One region of the Lysinibacillus capsici genome, then DNA from elsewhere that is predicted to be linked to it. Evidence: riboswitches for the same ligand, from Rfam matches in the RefSeq annotation. Region 1 holds a riboswitch; the other holds the start of a gene.
The links. A riboswitch is a leader RNA that binds a small molecule or an ion and turns the genes downstream of it on or off. The one in region 1 is predicted to bind FMN.
Positions count from the first base shown of each region.

Region 2: another riboswitch for FMN. It lies ahead of ribE (riboflavin synthase); the one in region 1 lies ahead of LCP48_RS06565 (ECF transporter S component).

Region 1 is NZ_CP084108.1:1,386,928-1,395,240, forward strand. Features, by position in the region: gene LCP48_RS06545 (response regulator transcription factor) at 1-230, shown strand, start outside; gene LCP48_RS06550 (ATP-binding protein) at 223-1,998, shown strand; gene sigX (RNA polymerase sigma factor SigX) at 2,077-2,610, shown strand; gene LCP48_RS06560 (RNA polymerase subunit sigma) at 2,607-3,893, shown strand; FMN riboswitch at 4,037-4,222, shown strand; gene LCP48_RS06565 (ECF transporter S component) at 4,440-5,027, shown strand; gene LCP48_RS06570 (sodium-dependent transporter) at 5,248-6,594, shown strand; gene LCP48_RS06575 (STAS domain-containing protein) at 7,164-7,550, opposite strand; gene LCP48_RS06580 (methyl-accepting chemotaxis protein) at 7,589-8,313, opposite strand, start outside.
Region 2 is NZ_CP084108.1:1,653,406-1,661,718, reverse strand. Features, by position in the region: gene LCP48_RS07895 (hypothetical protein) at 1-126, opposite strand, end outside; gene LCP48_RS07890 (GNAT family N-acetyltransferase) at 160-501, opposite strand; gene LCP48_RS07885 (histidine phosphatase family protein) at 515-1,063, opposite strand; gene LCP48_RS07880 (ATP-binding protein) at 1,161-2,468, opposite strand; gene LCP48_RS07875 (spore germination protein) at 2,771-4,216, opposite strand; gene ribH (6,7-dimethyl-8-ribityllumazine synthase) at 4,355-4,837, opposite strand; gene ribB (3,4-dihydroxy-2-butanone-4-phosphate synthase) at 4,853-5,482, opposite strand; gene ribE (riboflavin synthase) at 5,507-6,145, opposite strand; FMN riboswitch at 6,346-6,471, opposite strand; FMN riboswitch at 6,588-6,713, opposite strand; gene LCP48_RS07855 (YibE/F family protein) at 6,934-8,058, shown strand; gene LCP48_RS07850 (YibE/F family protein) at 8,055-8,313, shown strand, end outside.

The DNA of each region.
Region 1 (8,313 bases):
CGAAAGAGTATGAATTGCTGTACTTTTTAGCGAAATCGCCAGACAAAGTATTTGACCGTGAACAACTACTAAAAGAGGTATGGCATTATGACTTCTTTGGTGATTTACGTACAGTGGACACACATGTAAAACGTTTACGTGAAAAGCTCAACCGAGTTTCTGAAAACGCTGCTAAAATGATTGTGACGGTTTGGGGCGTTGGATACAAATTTGAGGTTGTCAATGAATAGAATATGGAATAGTGTTGTCGGGAAGCTATGGGTAACCATATTGCTTCTCGTTTCATTTGTATTATTTGTTTTCACGGTATTAATGCTTGAATTTCTTCAAAATTACCATATGCAGCAAGCAGAAATTTCATTGCGACAAACAGCAGCAACGGTAGCAAGTATAGTAGATGACAATGAAACAGCCGAATCTACCTCTGAATTATTAAAAGATATTTTACCTACAGGGACGAATGCATTGATCGCTATCAGTCATGTTGAAGTGTCCTTTGCGATGCAAGAGGGTGTCAATAAAAAAGAAATACAAGATACTATATTAGCCAATAAATCTTTTCATGAAGTGTTTCAATCAGATGAGCCGATTATTAAAGAAATGATGATGCCTTCTTCAACTGATCAAGAAAAGATGGAATCTTATGTCGTACTTGGTTTTCCCCTAAATGTTGAAAATGCAGTACATGGAGCTGTCTTCATCTACCAAAGCCCAGATGCGCTACATAAAACGTCTAAGGAAACTACGAAAATTGTCTTTTTAGCAGCCTTCATAGCATTTGTGTTGACGACATTCTTCGCATTCTTCCTTTCTTCACGTATAACTTCGCCATTAAGAAAAATGCGTGAATTAGCTTTTGAAATTGCAAAAGGGAATTTTGAAGCGAAAATGCCTACTACCCAAAATGACGAAATTGGTCAGCTTGCCGTTGCCTTCAACCAAATGGGCCGTCAATTAAAGCATAATTTAGAGGTTATCAATCAAGAAAACGAACAGCTTTCTAATATTTTGACATCTATGACAGATGCAGTGATTACGTTTAATAGAGATCGTACAATATTATTAAGTAATCCACCAGCTGAACGTCTAATGCAAAAGTGGTTTGTGAATAAAGGTTCACAAAGTGCAAAACCTATCCCGCCAGAGCTTTATCATATGCTTGATCATGTACTGATGTTTGAGGATAAACTAGAAGAGGAAATTGAAATGGATGGCAGCTATTATACATTTACTATTAGTCCCCTTTATAGTGGTGAAATGATACGTGGCGCTGTGGCTGTAATTCGTGATATGACAGAACAGCATCGCTTGGAAAAACTAAGATCCGATTTTATTGCCAATGTCTCCCATGAGCTCCGAACACCGATTGCCATGCTTCAAGGTTACTCAGAAGCATTAATGGATGACGATTTTATTCAGGATCAGGAAGAGCGAAATGAGATTACCAAAATTATTTATGATGAATCGAAGCGAATGGGTCGCCTTGTGACAGATTTATTAGATTTGGCACGTATGGAATCAGGGCATATGACGCTTTATAAAGATGAATTACCAATTAATTCTACTTTTGAACGTATTACACAAAAATTTGCACAGGTAGCAAAAGAAAAGCACGTTCGTCTGCTGTTTGAGAGTGAATTTAATGACGAGGCCATGATTAATATAGATGAGGATCGCATTGAACAAGTGCTTACAAATTTAGTTGACAATGCCCTGAGACATACAGATGAAGGGTCTGTGACTGTAAAAGTAGAGCAGGAGCCGACATTTGCTAAAATATCTGTTCAAGATACAGGACATGGCATCCCTCAAGAGGACTTACCCTATGTCTTTGAACGTTTTTATAAAGCAGATAAGGCACGTACTCGTTCCAAGGGTGGAACTGGTCTCGGCTTAGCCATTGCTAGAAATATTGTCAAGGCACACTCAGGTAATATTATGGTAGACAGTGTGTTGAAAGAGGGTACGACCTTCACGTTTTATTTACCGTTCGATTAATAACAAGTATTGCTATTAATTGGCTGTAACTTCTATGAATGTAAGACGACAAATATTATAGAACGGGGGTGGAGTGCTTTGAATGACTCCGTGTTCCATCGACTATACGATGCATATCACCAAGACGTGTTTCAGTTTTTAATATATTTAGTAAAAAACCGTACACTTGCCGAAGATTTAGCACATGAAGTTTATGTACGAGTGTTGCGCTCATACGATCAATTTGCAGGCAATAGTAGTGAGAAAACTTGGCTATTTGCTATTGCTAAAAATGTAGCAATTGATCATTTTAGAAAGCAAGCTGTACGTCAAAAGCATTCACATGATTTCTTTGACTGGGAAACGGAACAGCTCCATTCAACCACGCCATCACCGGAAGATATGCTACAGGCCAGTGATGAATTTATGCAGGTAGAATCAGCACTTGAAAACTGTACAGGCGACCAAAAAATGGTCATTATTATGCGCTATTTTCAAGATTTATCGATTGCAGAAACAGCGCAAATACTAGATTGGACAGAAGCTAAGGTAAAAACGACCCAGCATCGAGCCATTAAATTTTTAAGGCAACAGCTACAGCCGATTAGAGAACAGGAGGCGAAACGGCAATGACGCATAAGCCATTTGATGATGAACAGCTTGAACATGTCTTGAACAATGCCCCTAAGCTTTCTGACCGCCGTTCAAAAGAAGAAATATTAAATCGGTTAATGGCAGATGCTCGCTTGCAGGATAATAGTCACCTACAAGAAGCGATACAACAACCTATAGAGAATGAAGAAGCACAACAAGCAAGTAAATCTTTAATACAAGATGAACGACCATCACGATTTAAGTTCCGAAAAATGCCGATTTTTACGAGTGTAGCAGCAGTTTTCGCGATAACGGTACTCGTTGGCTTCATGTTCATGAATAATGACGCTAGCCAAAAAGATCTAGCTAGTACGCCAGAAACGGCTAATTACGCTACGTTACAGGAAGATCGTTCTGCTAAAGAGGCAGCTACCCAGGATGAGGCACTTCAATCCAGTATTGTATCGGAGCATGAGCGTATGCTATCTTTACGGTCGTCTGTCTATGAGGAAGATGTGAAAGATGCTGTCGTTTTCCGTATTGGTTTGGCAGGACGCGATGCAGAAAGTGTTCCAATGACATATGTGATACCAAATGAGCGTGTAGCAACTGATTTTGGAACAGAAAAGCCTTCTACCCTACAGATGTATGAAAAATATGCTCCTCAAATAGATGAAGAAGCCAAAGGGTTTACGGATTATCATCCTTTTAAAGGTGAACTGAAGGAGAAGGAAGACAAGCTTGTCCACGTATTACCAAAGGACAATGACTATGATGTTGCATCAGCTACCGTTAATGAATACAAAGGGACTTTAGAGGATACCTTCTCGGATTCTGAATATACGGAAGTTGAGATTCAAAATGAAGATGGCACACCTTATGAGTTTTCTCAGGAGGGTGAGCCAAGTCAAGCCATGTCATTAACAAACGCCAAGCATTTTAATTATTATTTATACCAAGATGGTAATGGGGCAGAATACCTGTCACCAGATTTCCGTCAAACATTTGCTAATGTTACAGAAGCACTTACACTAATGAAAAACAAAAATGATGATGTTTATGTAACAGTGGTTCCTGAAAATGTAACATATACCGTGAAAGAGGAAGCAGAAGGTGTAGTCGTAACATTCGATATTCCCTTAGATTTAGCATCAATGGAGCCAATTCGCGCTACCCAATTGATTGAAGCTATGATGTTAACTGCTGCTAGCTTTGACCAACAATTACGATTGGATAATGTGGTCCAAGAAAGCTGGGAAGGATTCGATTTAAAAACGTATTTGCCCAAGCCTGTGGGGCCAAATAAACAATATATGCCTTAGTCAAAATCAAAAATGGAGCATTCCTGTAACATGGAATGCTCCATTTTTACAATACTTACAAATCTAATCGGAATTTTTTAAGCAGAACTATTTACTTTTTCTTAATAATTAATTATAGTAAGGTTGTAGTATAAAATAATATGATTCATCTTCGGGGCAGGGTGAAAATCCCGACCGGCGGTAATAGAGTGGTGAACCGTTAATGTTTCCATTAACTCGAATGGTTTATGCTTCGCTCTTCAGCCCGCGACCTGTGCAAATTTATTTGCATGGCTGACTTGGTGTAATTCCGAGGCCGACAGTTAAAGTCTGGATGGGAGAAGATGGAGGTACGATCGTCATTCATTGTTATGAAATAAACTATGACCGAGCGCTTTTTTTGTATGGCTTTTTAAACGGTGCTCAAAAATAGTTTAAATTGACGCTTATTCGTCATGCCTTTCTCCCTTGTGCTCTTCATGCATAAGGGTTTTTTCGTGCTAACAATTGAAAGATCGTCACCTTTCTTCTTGCGAGATTGAATCAGCAAAGAGGAGAGAGTTTTCTATGAAGAAAAATGTTAAACTCCAATCGTTTATTACGATTGGTATGCTGAGCAGTATTTCGTTTTTATTAATGCTTTTTAATTTCCCAATTCCACCATTCCCAGCATTTTTGGAAGTGGACTTTAGTGATATGCCTGCATTAATAGCAGCCATCACAATGGGGCCTGTAGCTGGTATTTTAGTAGAATTATTTAAAAATGTATTGGATTGGATTTTCTCTGGAACGCCAACAGGTGTGCCAGTAGGTCATATGGCCAACTTTGCAACAGGTATTTTATTTATTTTACCAGTAAGCCTTATTTTTAATCGCTTTAAAACAATTGCTGGTCTTGTTGGAGGTTTAGCGACAGGAACAGTCGTAATGGCAGTAGGGATGAGTATTTTAAACTACGCAGTATTTTTACCGATGTACACATACTTCTTAGGAATGGAACCTGTTGTAGGTGACTCACTTTATAAAATGATTATCGCTGGGATTTTACCATTTAACATTGTGAAAGGTATTTTATTAACGGCTATTATGGCGTTTTTATTTACCACAATGCGCAAATGGATCGACCGCCAGCGTTCTATCTATATAACAAAATAATTTTTACTAACCTCGGGTCAATATACCTGAGGTTTTTTTGTTGGAAGGAACAATAGATAGGAAAAAGTGTGAAGAATAGAAGAACAAAACTAACGGATAAATACAGAAAAAAGTAATAGGGTAAAATAGTTAACTAGTACTTTATAATTATAACCTAGTCGAAAGCTACATTTTCATGTAAAATAGAGAAGAGTTTAGAATGTTTGAGGAGTTTGAAGAGATGAGTGGAAAAAAAGGACAATGGTCTAGTAAATTAGGTTTTATTTTAGCATCAGCTGGTGCGGCGATCGGACTAGGGGCAATTTGGAAACTTCCCTATGTAACAGGACAAAGTGGTGGAGGAGCATTTTTCCTTATCTTTGTGTTATTTACCTTGTTAATAGGACTACCAATGTTATTGTCCGAGTATGTGTTAGGACGTGGTACACAATCCGAGGCTGTAACAGCGTATAAAAAAATTGCTCCAACTAAGCCAGGCTGGGCTTGGATTGGTCGAATGGGCGTGCTAGGCTGTTTTTTATTATTAACTTTTTATAGCGTAGTCGGAGGTTGGATCTTTATTTATAGCGGGCTAGGTGTAGCTGGCGCGGTAATTGATCCAGCAGTAGATCCAGCTGAATTATTTGGAAAAATTATAGGCACGCCATGGATTACGCTAGTTGGTCTAGTGTTGTTTACATTGGTCAACGTACTTGTGATTTCATTAGGTGTACAAAATGGGATTGAAAAGGCCAATAAATGGATGATGCCGTTACTTTTCATAATGTTCATTGTCCTTGTTGTGCGTGCTGTTACATTAGATGGGGCAATGGAAGGGGTAAAATTCTTCTTATGGCCTGATTTCTCGAATATTACGGGTAAGGCATTATTAGAAGCCCTCGGGCAATCGTTCTTTGGGTTAGCAGTTGGCTTTTCTTGTCTAGTTACATATAGCTCTTATCTAAAAAAAGATGTCAGTCTTCCGAATTCAGCAGGTTCTGTAGTGCTGTTAACCGTGCTTGTTTCATTTTTAGCAGGTTTAGCAATTTTCCCTGTTGTGTTCGCCTTTGATTTAGAGCCAGCAGCGGGTCCGGGTTTGCTATTTATGGTGCTACCAACAGCTTTTAGTCAAATGCCATTCGGTGAAGTGTTTTTAGCTATGTTTTTATTGCTATTTTTATTTGCTACATTAACGTCATCATTTAGTTTATATGAGATTATCGTCGCGGCATTTATGGAGCATAGTCAGAAATCCCGTCCAATGTGGACGCTTATACTTGGTATAGTCGTATTTATTGCAGCTATTCCAGCAGCACTTTCTTCGAGTGTTTTATCGGATATAATGATTTTCGAGAAAAGTATCTTTGATGCAACCGATTTTTTAGTGTCAAATATCATGCTTCCACTAGGGAATTTATTCATTGCTATTTTTATTGCCTATGTAGTAGATAAAGAATTTGTGAAGAGAGAATTGCTAACGGGTAGTCAAATGGGACAAGGCTATTATTCGACATATCGTATGTTAATGCTAGTTGTTGTACCGATTATCATTCTAGTTGTGTTTGTTAATATGCTACTGCAGTATTAAAGAAAAGGTATATTCTGCCATAGGAAAAATACCTTCTCTTAGTGTTAAAAACATAACAGTCAATAGAAAGGTAGAAATGGATTTCTATTGAAGGCTACTTGCTTTCCTGTGGGCGAGTGCTAGCAGCTTCCTCCGTGTAGGGGCTCACCTGTCTCGTTAACCCACGGGAGTCAAGAAGCCTTCCACACCAACCCAAAAAATCTCAATCTTTTTAGTAAAGGTTTTCAAATAAAGTAAAGGAGTTCATTACTCTTTATGAAGAGGTGTTGTCACTCAGCACTTCACCGCATTGAAAATAAGAGCCTATCCCCTCTAAGAATCCAGATAATGGGTGATTTGATCACTATGCTACTATGAGGTAAAGACACTTTGGAGAATGGTTGATAGCGTCACTCCTATGGGATTTAGCGGCTCATCGGACGCCCCCCTGGAAAGGACGCTGGCGGAACGGAAATCAACCTCTCGCCTTGCAAAGTTGCTATTTCTACCGTTGACTTCTTCTTTTTTTAACAACATAAAAAGGTGTATTCCGTCTAATAGGAATACACCTTTTATTATGATTATAGAGATTAATAATCGTTAAGTGATAGCTCACCTAGCCAATCTTCTTTAATAATCTTCCTTGCTTGTTCTTCACTTTCGGCAATAGGGAATACTTTATCAACCTGTGAAATAGCGAATAAGTTGCGAATGAAATCATCGACGACAATAATGGCGATTTTCTTATCTTTTACAGACACCTTCTTAGCGAAATTAACGATCATACCGAATCCAGTACTATCAATATTTGTTACCTTTTGCATATTGATAATGTATCCGTGTTTTGTGTCTAAGCTAAGTGTTTGAAGCTCTGACTTTATTTCTTCAATCATCCCGTATTCTAAATCGCCTGTAAACGCAATCACTATATAATCAGCCTTTGTGTCAATATTCATTGCAATTTTCTTCTGATTCATCCTATAGCGCCTCCATTTTTCTTTTCTTGTTTGGGGAGTTATTCAAACTTAAATTTATTCACTTCATTTTGTAATTTATCAGCAATTGATGATAACTCATCTGAGCTTTGTGTAATTTCTGCAACAGTCGCATATTGTTCTTCTGAGGTTGCGGCAATCTCTTCTGTAGCTGCTGCAGCATCCTCGATGATGCGAGAAATATCTTGGATAGCCTGTTGCACACCTAAGGAGTTGTCGTTAACATGTGTAAATGCCACTTTCATTTGTTCCACACCTTCTTCAGTTTCGACAACTTTCTCCACAATTTCTTTTAAGGCACTTCCGCCTTTATTGATGATTGTTACTTGCTCCTCGACAGCTAGTAAATTACTTTCCATTGTCCGTACGGTCACAGATGTTTCCGCTTGGATATCATTAATAAGATTAGTAATTTGTCCAGCTGCTAAACTTGACTGTTCAGCTAACTGACGAACCTCTGATGCAACGACAGCAAAACCTTTTCCTTGATCACCTGCTCGTGCTGCCTCGATGGCCGCATTGAGTGCTAACAGATTCGTTTGTTCTGCGATGCCAGTGATAACGGTAATAATACCACCAATTTCTTCAGAGCGCTTGCCTAATTTTTGGATAGAATCAGTTGCATAAGACACTGTTTTCGTAACATCACTTAGATGCATAATCGCTTCATTGATGGCTTCTTCTCCTTTACGCGCGATATGTGTGGATTCGATAGCACTGTTTAAAGTGATTTCGGCCTTTTGTA
Region 2 (8,313 bases), 270 kb from region 1:
ATGTGCTAGCTGCTCTGGGCGAATGGCCTCTATTTGAAGGGCTACTGTAGGTATCGCCTTCGCTTCATACTCGCCGCTTAAAAATAGTAATTGATTGGCAACCACATAGCCATATTTTTTATACAAAGCAATGGCTACTTGATTTTCCTTAATCGCTTCTTACGTGCCCAATTCAACATTTTCTCGCTTATAGATAGCTAGGGTTTCCTCCATTAGTAGGCGCGAGACTCCCTTACCACGATACGCTGGAGAAATACCAGTCCCCCCATTCCAAGCTGTTTTTTGGCCGTCGATGGTACGAAAGCCATTCATCACAATGGCAATTGGTTCCTCTTGATCAAAAACAACGATAGAATGCTCAGGAGATAACCCCTCCCCCACTAGTCGCTGTAAAAACATTTCTGCTGTCATATTAATTTCAATAAAATAACCTTCAAAGCCTTTGTTCCATGCTTTCAATACTTCATCTAATGTGCATTGTGCAACTGTTTTAATCTTCATACTCTCCCTCTTTTCAAATGGAATCTAATGCTGCTAAATTTTCTAAGGTTAGTTTTCTCAAAATCTCATAACCTTGTCCTTGACCTTTAGGCTTTATGACAACCGTCCCCATATTCGAAATGATACCCAGCCCCACATCTTTTGGAAAGCTATGACCAATAATTATGTTGTTTATCCCCTCGGGTGGGATGATTTCCAGCATTGTAGTAGAAATCGTTAATATACTGCTTTGCACTACTGTAGGAAGACTGCCACCTAGCATAAAGATTTCAAACAAGAAGGGGTCAATTTGGATATTGCTGTTTGGAAATGCCAAACGTGCTGTTTCAATGGTCCGACAAAAAGGACTGGTAGTGATGGTGGAAAGGATGGGAATTTGCCAATAGCGTAGCATTTGACCATAATAAATTGCCTCCCTACGACCTTGTTCTGATAAATTCCGTTGATTTTGACAACTTTGAAATGTACCATATGCTTGATCTACACCAATAGTTGCTGTCCCGTGTCTTGCATATAAAGTGAGCCCACCCCTTCTCAATAACGCTAGGAGACCCTTTTCCATTTTCTTCATCTCCTTCATCATATCACTTTCTACTTTGTAATGTATGTGCTATACATAGAAAAAACTCCCCACAACTTTTTGTAGGAAGCTTTTTTTGTTATTTTATTGGAATTCTGACAATAGCAGTCGTTTCTGAATGTTTTGATGAATCAATTGAAATATGACCATTATATTTAGTAACAATTTCTTTGACAATAAATAAGCCTTGTCCTCTTAGTCTACCATTCTCATGTTTTTTCGTTGAAAATCCTTGTTTAAATATTTGATCAGGATTCGCAATATTTGGCCCTGTATTGGTAATTTTAAATTCATACTGTGATTCATCTGCAGTACAGCAAATCTTAATTTTACGTTGTTCCTCAGGTAAGTCAACAGCAGCATCAATCGCATTATCAATTAAATTGGATAGAATCTTGATTAAATCTGTCGTTTTAATCCTATTAAAGTCATTTTGAGAAATCGTAAAATCCATATCAATATGATGATTTTGAGCCGTTAATTTCTTCGTTTGCAATAAGATGGACAAACCTGGATGATCAATATTTAATTTTAATGACTTAATCGCTTGCACTTCTTTCGATAGTGAGGATAAATATTGTTTCGCCTGATCTGTTTTTTCTAATTGTAATAAACCATGTAACACTTGAATATGGTTTGTAAAATCATGACGTAGGGACGACACCGAAGTAATCAATGTTTTGATTTCTGCTAGATACGTGTCTTCTGTAGCGCCAACTTCCTTCGCCACCTCTTTTTGATACCATCTTTGTAAAAATAAAAAAGAACCGATGACAATTAAAATAAGTACACCATTAAAAATAAAATTAAATAGGTTGTCTTCAATGACTTTACCCTTAATACCATTTAGCGTATCTGCACTAATGTCAATGCCTAAATACCCGATAATTGTTCCATTATCATCTTTGATGGGTGCACCAACAGATAAATAAGACCCATGTTTAGAATCATGAATTACCTCTGTAACATAGGTTTCACCATTATAGGCCTTTTCTACATGCTTTGCAGGAACAGTACAAACCACGCCAATACCGAAGCCCTCTTTCATTTCTTTTGGCATGCCTGTAATCATGGCTATAGATACTTCAGGATTATCCACCTTTAAAGTGTAAACAAATAGTGCACCTAATTTGATCCTAGCATCGTTTAAATAATTTCTTACTTTCCAATAATAATCATTTTCCTGTGGATTATTTAAAAATTGCTGATAGGCATCCGTATCAATGGATGCAGCAATAGAATGGGCTGCCTCTAAACTTTGATTGGCAATCGACTCTTCAACGGTCTTTTTTATTTTTACATAGGATGTAAAGACGTTTAAACTTGTAAACAAACATAATAAAATCGTTGATAGAATTAATATTAGTTTTATTTTTCTATTTTTCATAAAAAACGGTACTTCCTCATCTATAAATATTCTAGAATATTATTATATTATAATTAACTCTATTTTTTTGTTTGTAAAGCAAACATTGCTTGTATATCCTACATAAATTAAAACACAAAATCAATTTTTATTTTATTCATACCCAAAATTACACACTGTAACAAATAGTTTAATAATCCCTGACAAGAAAGTAAACTAAAAAGGTAAGCAATAATCTTTTATGTCTCATTTCCTAATTTAAATGGAAAATTAAAAGACTAACAAAAAGATCAGGTATCCACTATACCTGATCTTTAATAAAATTACTTATTTTTTTTTCCCGATGTACGTGTTCGATCCTGGGGCTTTAAAAAGGCTGGCCGTTTACTGTAGCCCTTTGGAGAAGGCCGTAGTAATGACCTAGCAACATCCTCCTTTTCGAAATCGGCACTAAAGTTAATATATGGCACTCCCAAGACTCTCATATTTGCAGTGTATAAAAGAATGAAAAACACGGATATAAAAAAACCAAATAAACCAAAAAACGCCGAAGCCATAATAATGATTAATCGAAAAATACTCATAGCCGTCACAAAGGATTGATTGACCAATGTAAATGCAGCGATACTAGAAATGGCAATTACAACAATCATTGAGGGGCTTGTAACACCTGCTTTAATAGCAGCATCTCCAATAATTAGCCCCCCTACCACACTAACTGAGCCACTGACTGCACTTGGAAGACGTAAGTTGGCTTCACGAAACAATTCAAACATAAATAGCATCATTAAAATTTCTAGAATAGTTGGGAAAGGCAATCCCGTTCTCGATTCGACAACTGTTGCAAGTAGTAGAAATGGAAGCTGTTCTTGATGATAAGTCGTCAATGCAAGCCAAAAACCTGGCAGTAGCATACTTATTAATATCCCGACAATTCTGAGTAATCGTTCCATCGAGCTAACAATGATTGGGTACTCATTATCCTCTGCTGATTTAAAGAGTAACATAATATTCGTAGGTGTAATCATGGCATAGGACACACCATCAATCATTAAGAGTATTCTTCCTCTAATTAACGCCTGCATAGCAAAATCAGGTCTACCTGTATAATCATGTCTTGGAAGAATGGTCGCAGTCTTTTCAACTGTTTCCATTAATAAGTCGCCATTGATAACAATATCCGTATCAATTTTTTGTAATTGAAGTCGAATTTGTTCCAGCATATCTAAATTTACGATGTCTTCCATATATAATATGGCTACGGTTGTTTTAGAACGCTTGCCAATTTCTAATGTCTCTACACTAAAAGAATTAGTGGGTAATCGTTTTCTTAATAAAGCAATATTAATAAAAACGTCTTCAATAAAGTCATCTCTAGGTCCCTTTACTACTAGTTCTAATGTTGTTTCCCCGGGCTCTCGATTGGGTCTTTTTGAAATATCACTAGAATAAAGTAATTGATTTTCTTCAAAATACAATAAGACATGTCCTTTATAGACCCTAGTTACCGCATCCTCTTTCGATAAAATCTTTTGTAAATAGGGTATGTGTAAATGCTGTTCGATTTCTTCCTCTAGCATGTCCTCAGTGACATTGCTTAACAAAGATTGAACACGTTGAACAACCACAGTTTGAAGAATTTGCTCATTGACCATTGCATCACAAGTTATCAAATGTACTGTATATTGCTGAAAATTATATTGTTGGAAAATCACATCAGCAGAGCGTTGAAATAGTGATTTCAACATTTTCAAATTAATTTGTTCCATTGATGAAATACTTCTCATCTCCTACTGAGCCAGCTCAAGATTAGTACATTTATGAAAACAATCACATTCAATAAATACACTTAAGCATATTTTTCCCATGGTTGTTCAAAATATTCAAAGAAACAAATGTTGTGACGACTATTCAAATTGTCCTGAACCAATCATTTTCTTTAGATTTGCCATCTCAATTGCAGACATTGCCGCATCATAGCCTTTATTACCAGATTTCGTTCCTGCACGTTCAATTGCCTGTTCAATATTTTCGGTAGTAACAATTCCAAAAATAACAGGTACATTCGTTGACAATGACACATTGGCAATGCCTTTTGCAGATTCATTACAAACATAGTCATAGTGTGTTGTAGAGCCACGAATAACAGTACCTAAACCAATAATGGCATCATATTTCTTTGTTTCTGCCAGTTGTTTTGCCATAAAAGGAACTTCAAAAGCCCCTGGTACCCATGCAACATCAATAAATGCAGGATCAACCCCATGACGAGTTAAACCATCCATTGCCCCATCCAATAATTTGCTAGTAATGAACTCATTAAAACGACCCACTACTACTGCAATTTTCAAATCCGTTCCAATTAATTGTGCTTCAAATGTTTGACCCATTGTTTTTTCTCCTTTTTACATAGAAATTTTAGATTTATTAGTGGATAATTGTTTACGATATGCAACCAATGCTTCTATCGATATCATTTTTAAGCCATGATGTGCAGCGAACTTTGTCAGTTCTTCAAACCGAAGCATGTGCCCATCATCCCCCATAATTTCGCAAATAACACCTGCTGGTACACTATCACAAAGCTTCGCTAGATCAATCGTCGCCTCTGTGTGCCCTCTCCGTTGCAGCACTCCTTGCTCTTTCGCAATCAACGGAAAAATATGGCCTGGTCGACGAAAATCAGTCGGCTTAGCTTGCTTTTCTATCATCCTTTGTATCGTTAGCGCACGCTCAAAGGCGCTAATCCCTGTCGTTGTTTCTACATGGTCGATGCTTATCGTAAATGCGGTTTGATGGTTATCCGTATTGTGCTGAACCATTGGATATAAATCTAGCTTTTGTGCAAGCTGCTGCGAAATCGGCGTACAAATTAAACCTCTACCATTGGTTGCCATAAAGTTGATTGTTGCTGGTGTGATGAATTCAGCGAGTGCCAGAAGATCTCCTTCATTTTCTCGATCCTCATCATCAACCACCACAATCATATTGCCGTGCCTTAAATCCTCTATGGCTTCTTCAATTGAATGTAGCATGATGATCAACTCCTATTCTATGATTTAAAAACCATGTTGTGCTAAATAATCTCTTGTAATAGCTGGCGTTGTTTGCCCTTTTTTTAATTGCCCTATAATGTATTTTCCGACTAAATCGGTTTCAATATTAACGATTGCTCCAACCCTCTTCAAACCTAAAACGGTTTCTTTGTAAGTATGAGGAATGAGCGAAATCGTGACACTATTGGCTTCAACATGAAAAAGGGTTAAGCTTGTGCCATCAATTGTTATGGAACCCTTTGGAATACAAAAGTTGGTTAGTTCCTCAGACATTTCGATATCAATATAAACGGCGTTTGCCACTGGACGTTTTCGCAAAATTTTGCCGACTCCATCAACATGACCAGCAACAAAATGACCTCCAAATCGTCCATTAGCAGGCATGGCCCGCTCCAAATTAACAGAATCACCTATTGCCAGCTGCTGTAAATTTGTTGCTTTGACTGTTTCAGGCATAACATCCATCGTAAGCTGCTGTTGTGTGAAATGTGTCACCGTTAAACAAACTCCATTGACCGCTATACTGTCACCAAGCTTGACATCCTCCGTTATCTTGGCTGATTGAATCGTAATTTTCATACTGTTCCGATCGCTTTGCACGGCTTTTATGATACCAATATCCTCTACAAGTCCAGTAAACATTCCATCACCTACTCTACTTTATTAGCACTTCTATTCTTTACTTTTAAAGTTGATCCACCTTTTTTTGTGCCTTATCCTTCTCCCTTCTCTCGTTAACAATATAAAAATAAAAACCCCTTTACATCAAAGGGGTTTTGGGAGTATAAGACATCAACAAATAAGCCTATTTGAAAACAATTTTTTCATAGACTGTTATCTCATTCGTTCTTCTCCCATCCAGACTATCACTGTCGGTTTTGGATTTGCACCAAATCAGCTTGCGCTCACGGACTTTGAATTGCTTCATCACCGCCGATTGGGAATTTCACCCTACCCCGAAGAACATCTTCTATTCGATTGTAGCTAAATAAAAAAACTTCCCACAAGGTGATTGGGAAGTTTTGTAATAAATGCATAGTCAAATAAACCTTCTAAATTAGAATCAATTTAAAAAGTTCGCATTTTTACCCTTCTCCCATCCAGACTGTAACTGTCGGTTTTGGATTTGCACCAAATCAGCTTGCGCTCACGGACTTTGAATTGCTTCATCACCGCCGATCGGGAATTTCACCCTACCCCGAAGAATATTTTTATTTAGCTAGTCTTACGATAACACTATTTTATTATATTATCCATCCTTCTTTTTAAATTTTTTTGGAAGCATAAATTTTAAACAGCTCTGACGAGACTTAAAAAATGTAAAAGATGTTATTAAAATGATGACATTTAACCTGTTAATGGAACTTCTTAATCAAAAAAACGTTCCTTTACAAGTGACTATTCAGTGTAGCCGTTTGGAGGTCATTTACTTGACATTTTTAAAAAATATACCTTTTAAACAAGCTATTTTCTATGCCCTATTAGCATTCTGTTGTGGGGTTTCGATTGTTTTCGTACATCATAATGAACAATTTTATGATCGACCGATAGCGAAAATAACGCAAGTGGATGTAACAAAATCAGAACCAATGACAGACATGTATGAAAATAGGGATTTTTTATTTACACAGGAAATTATGGCCATTATCAAAAATGGTCAGCATAAGGGGCAATCCATTCATTTGACGAATGACTATTCTTCGTCTGGTGCTTTTGATCAAGAATACCATGTAGGCAATGAAATCTTTGTCACGCTAGATGGTCGCACAGCACAATCAGTTTTAACAGGAACCATTGTCGATTTAAAACGTGATCAAACCATGGTAATGATTGCATGGATTTTTATTTTTGCCCTACTTATTATAGGTAAAAGACAAGGCTTATTTTCTATCATTAGCCTGGTGGTCAATGCTGTGATTTTATCATTCGCATTAGATCTTTATGTGAAGCATGGGGGCGTAAGCCTATTAGTAGTCAGCGGCATTTGTGCGGTGCTATTTACAATTATCTCGCTACTACTTATTAGTGGATTAAATACAAAAACATATGTAGCCATCGTGTCCACACTTTTAGGCACTATTCTAGCGCTTATCATAAGCTCTATTGTAATGTGGTTGACAGGTGAAAATGGTCTTCGTTATGAAGAAATGCAATTTTTAACGCGTCCCTATCGTACCGTCTTTATGGCAGGTTTATTTATTGGCTCACTCGGGGCAGTAATGGATGTTTCTATTACAATGGCTTCCTCGATTTTTGCTTTATACGAGCAAGATCCTACGATCCCTGTCAAAGCACTTAAATCTTCGGGACATGAAATCGGTAAAGATATCATGGGTACTATTACAAGTATTTTATTCTTTGCCTACCTTTGCGGCTCCATACCTATGATTATTCTCTATTTAAAAAATTCTTCCACATTAGGGCTTACATTGTCCTTAAATCTTTCTTTAGAATTAGACCGTGCCTTAGCAGGGGGTATTGGTGTTGTCCTTACGATTCCTATTAGTCTGTATACCGCTATATTTTTCATTAATCGAAAGAGGGTTCGAGAATGAATGTTGTCGTCTTATTAGCAGTTATATTGTGCGTGTTAATGGTTCTAGTCGGCGGTAGACAGGGGATACGCTCATTTCTTTCTTTATTCCTAAACTTTGGTGTACTCTTTGTCACCATTTTTTTAATGACAAACCCTAAAAATAGCCCTATCATCTTGACGTTTATTGCCTGTACGATCATTAGCTGTATTAGCCTTTTCTATATCAATAAAACAAATAGTAAAACCATTACAGCCTTTATCTCGACGATGGTGA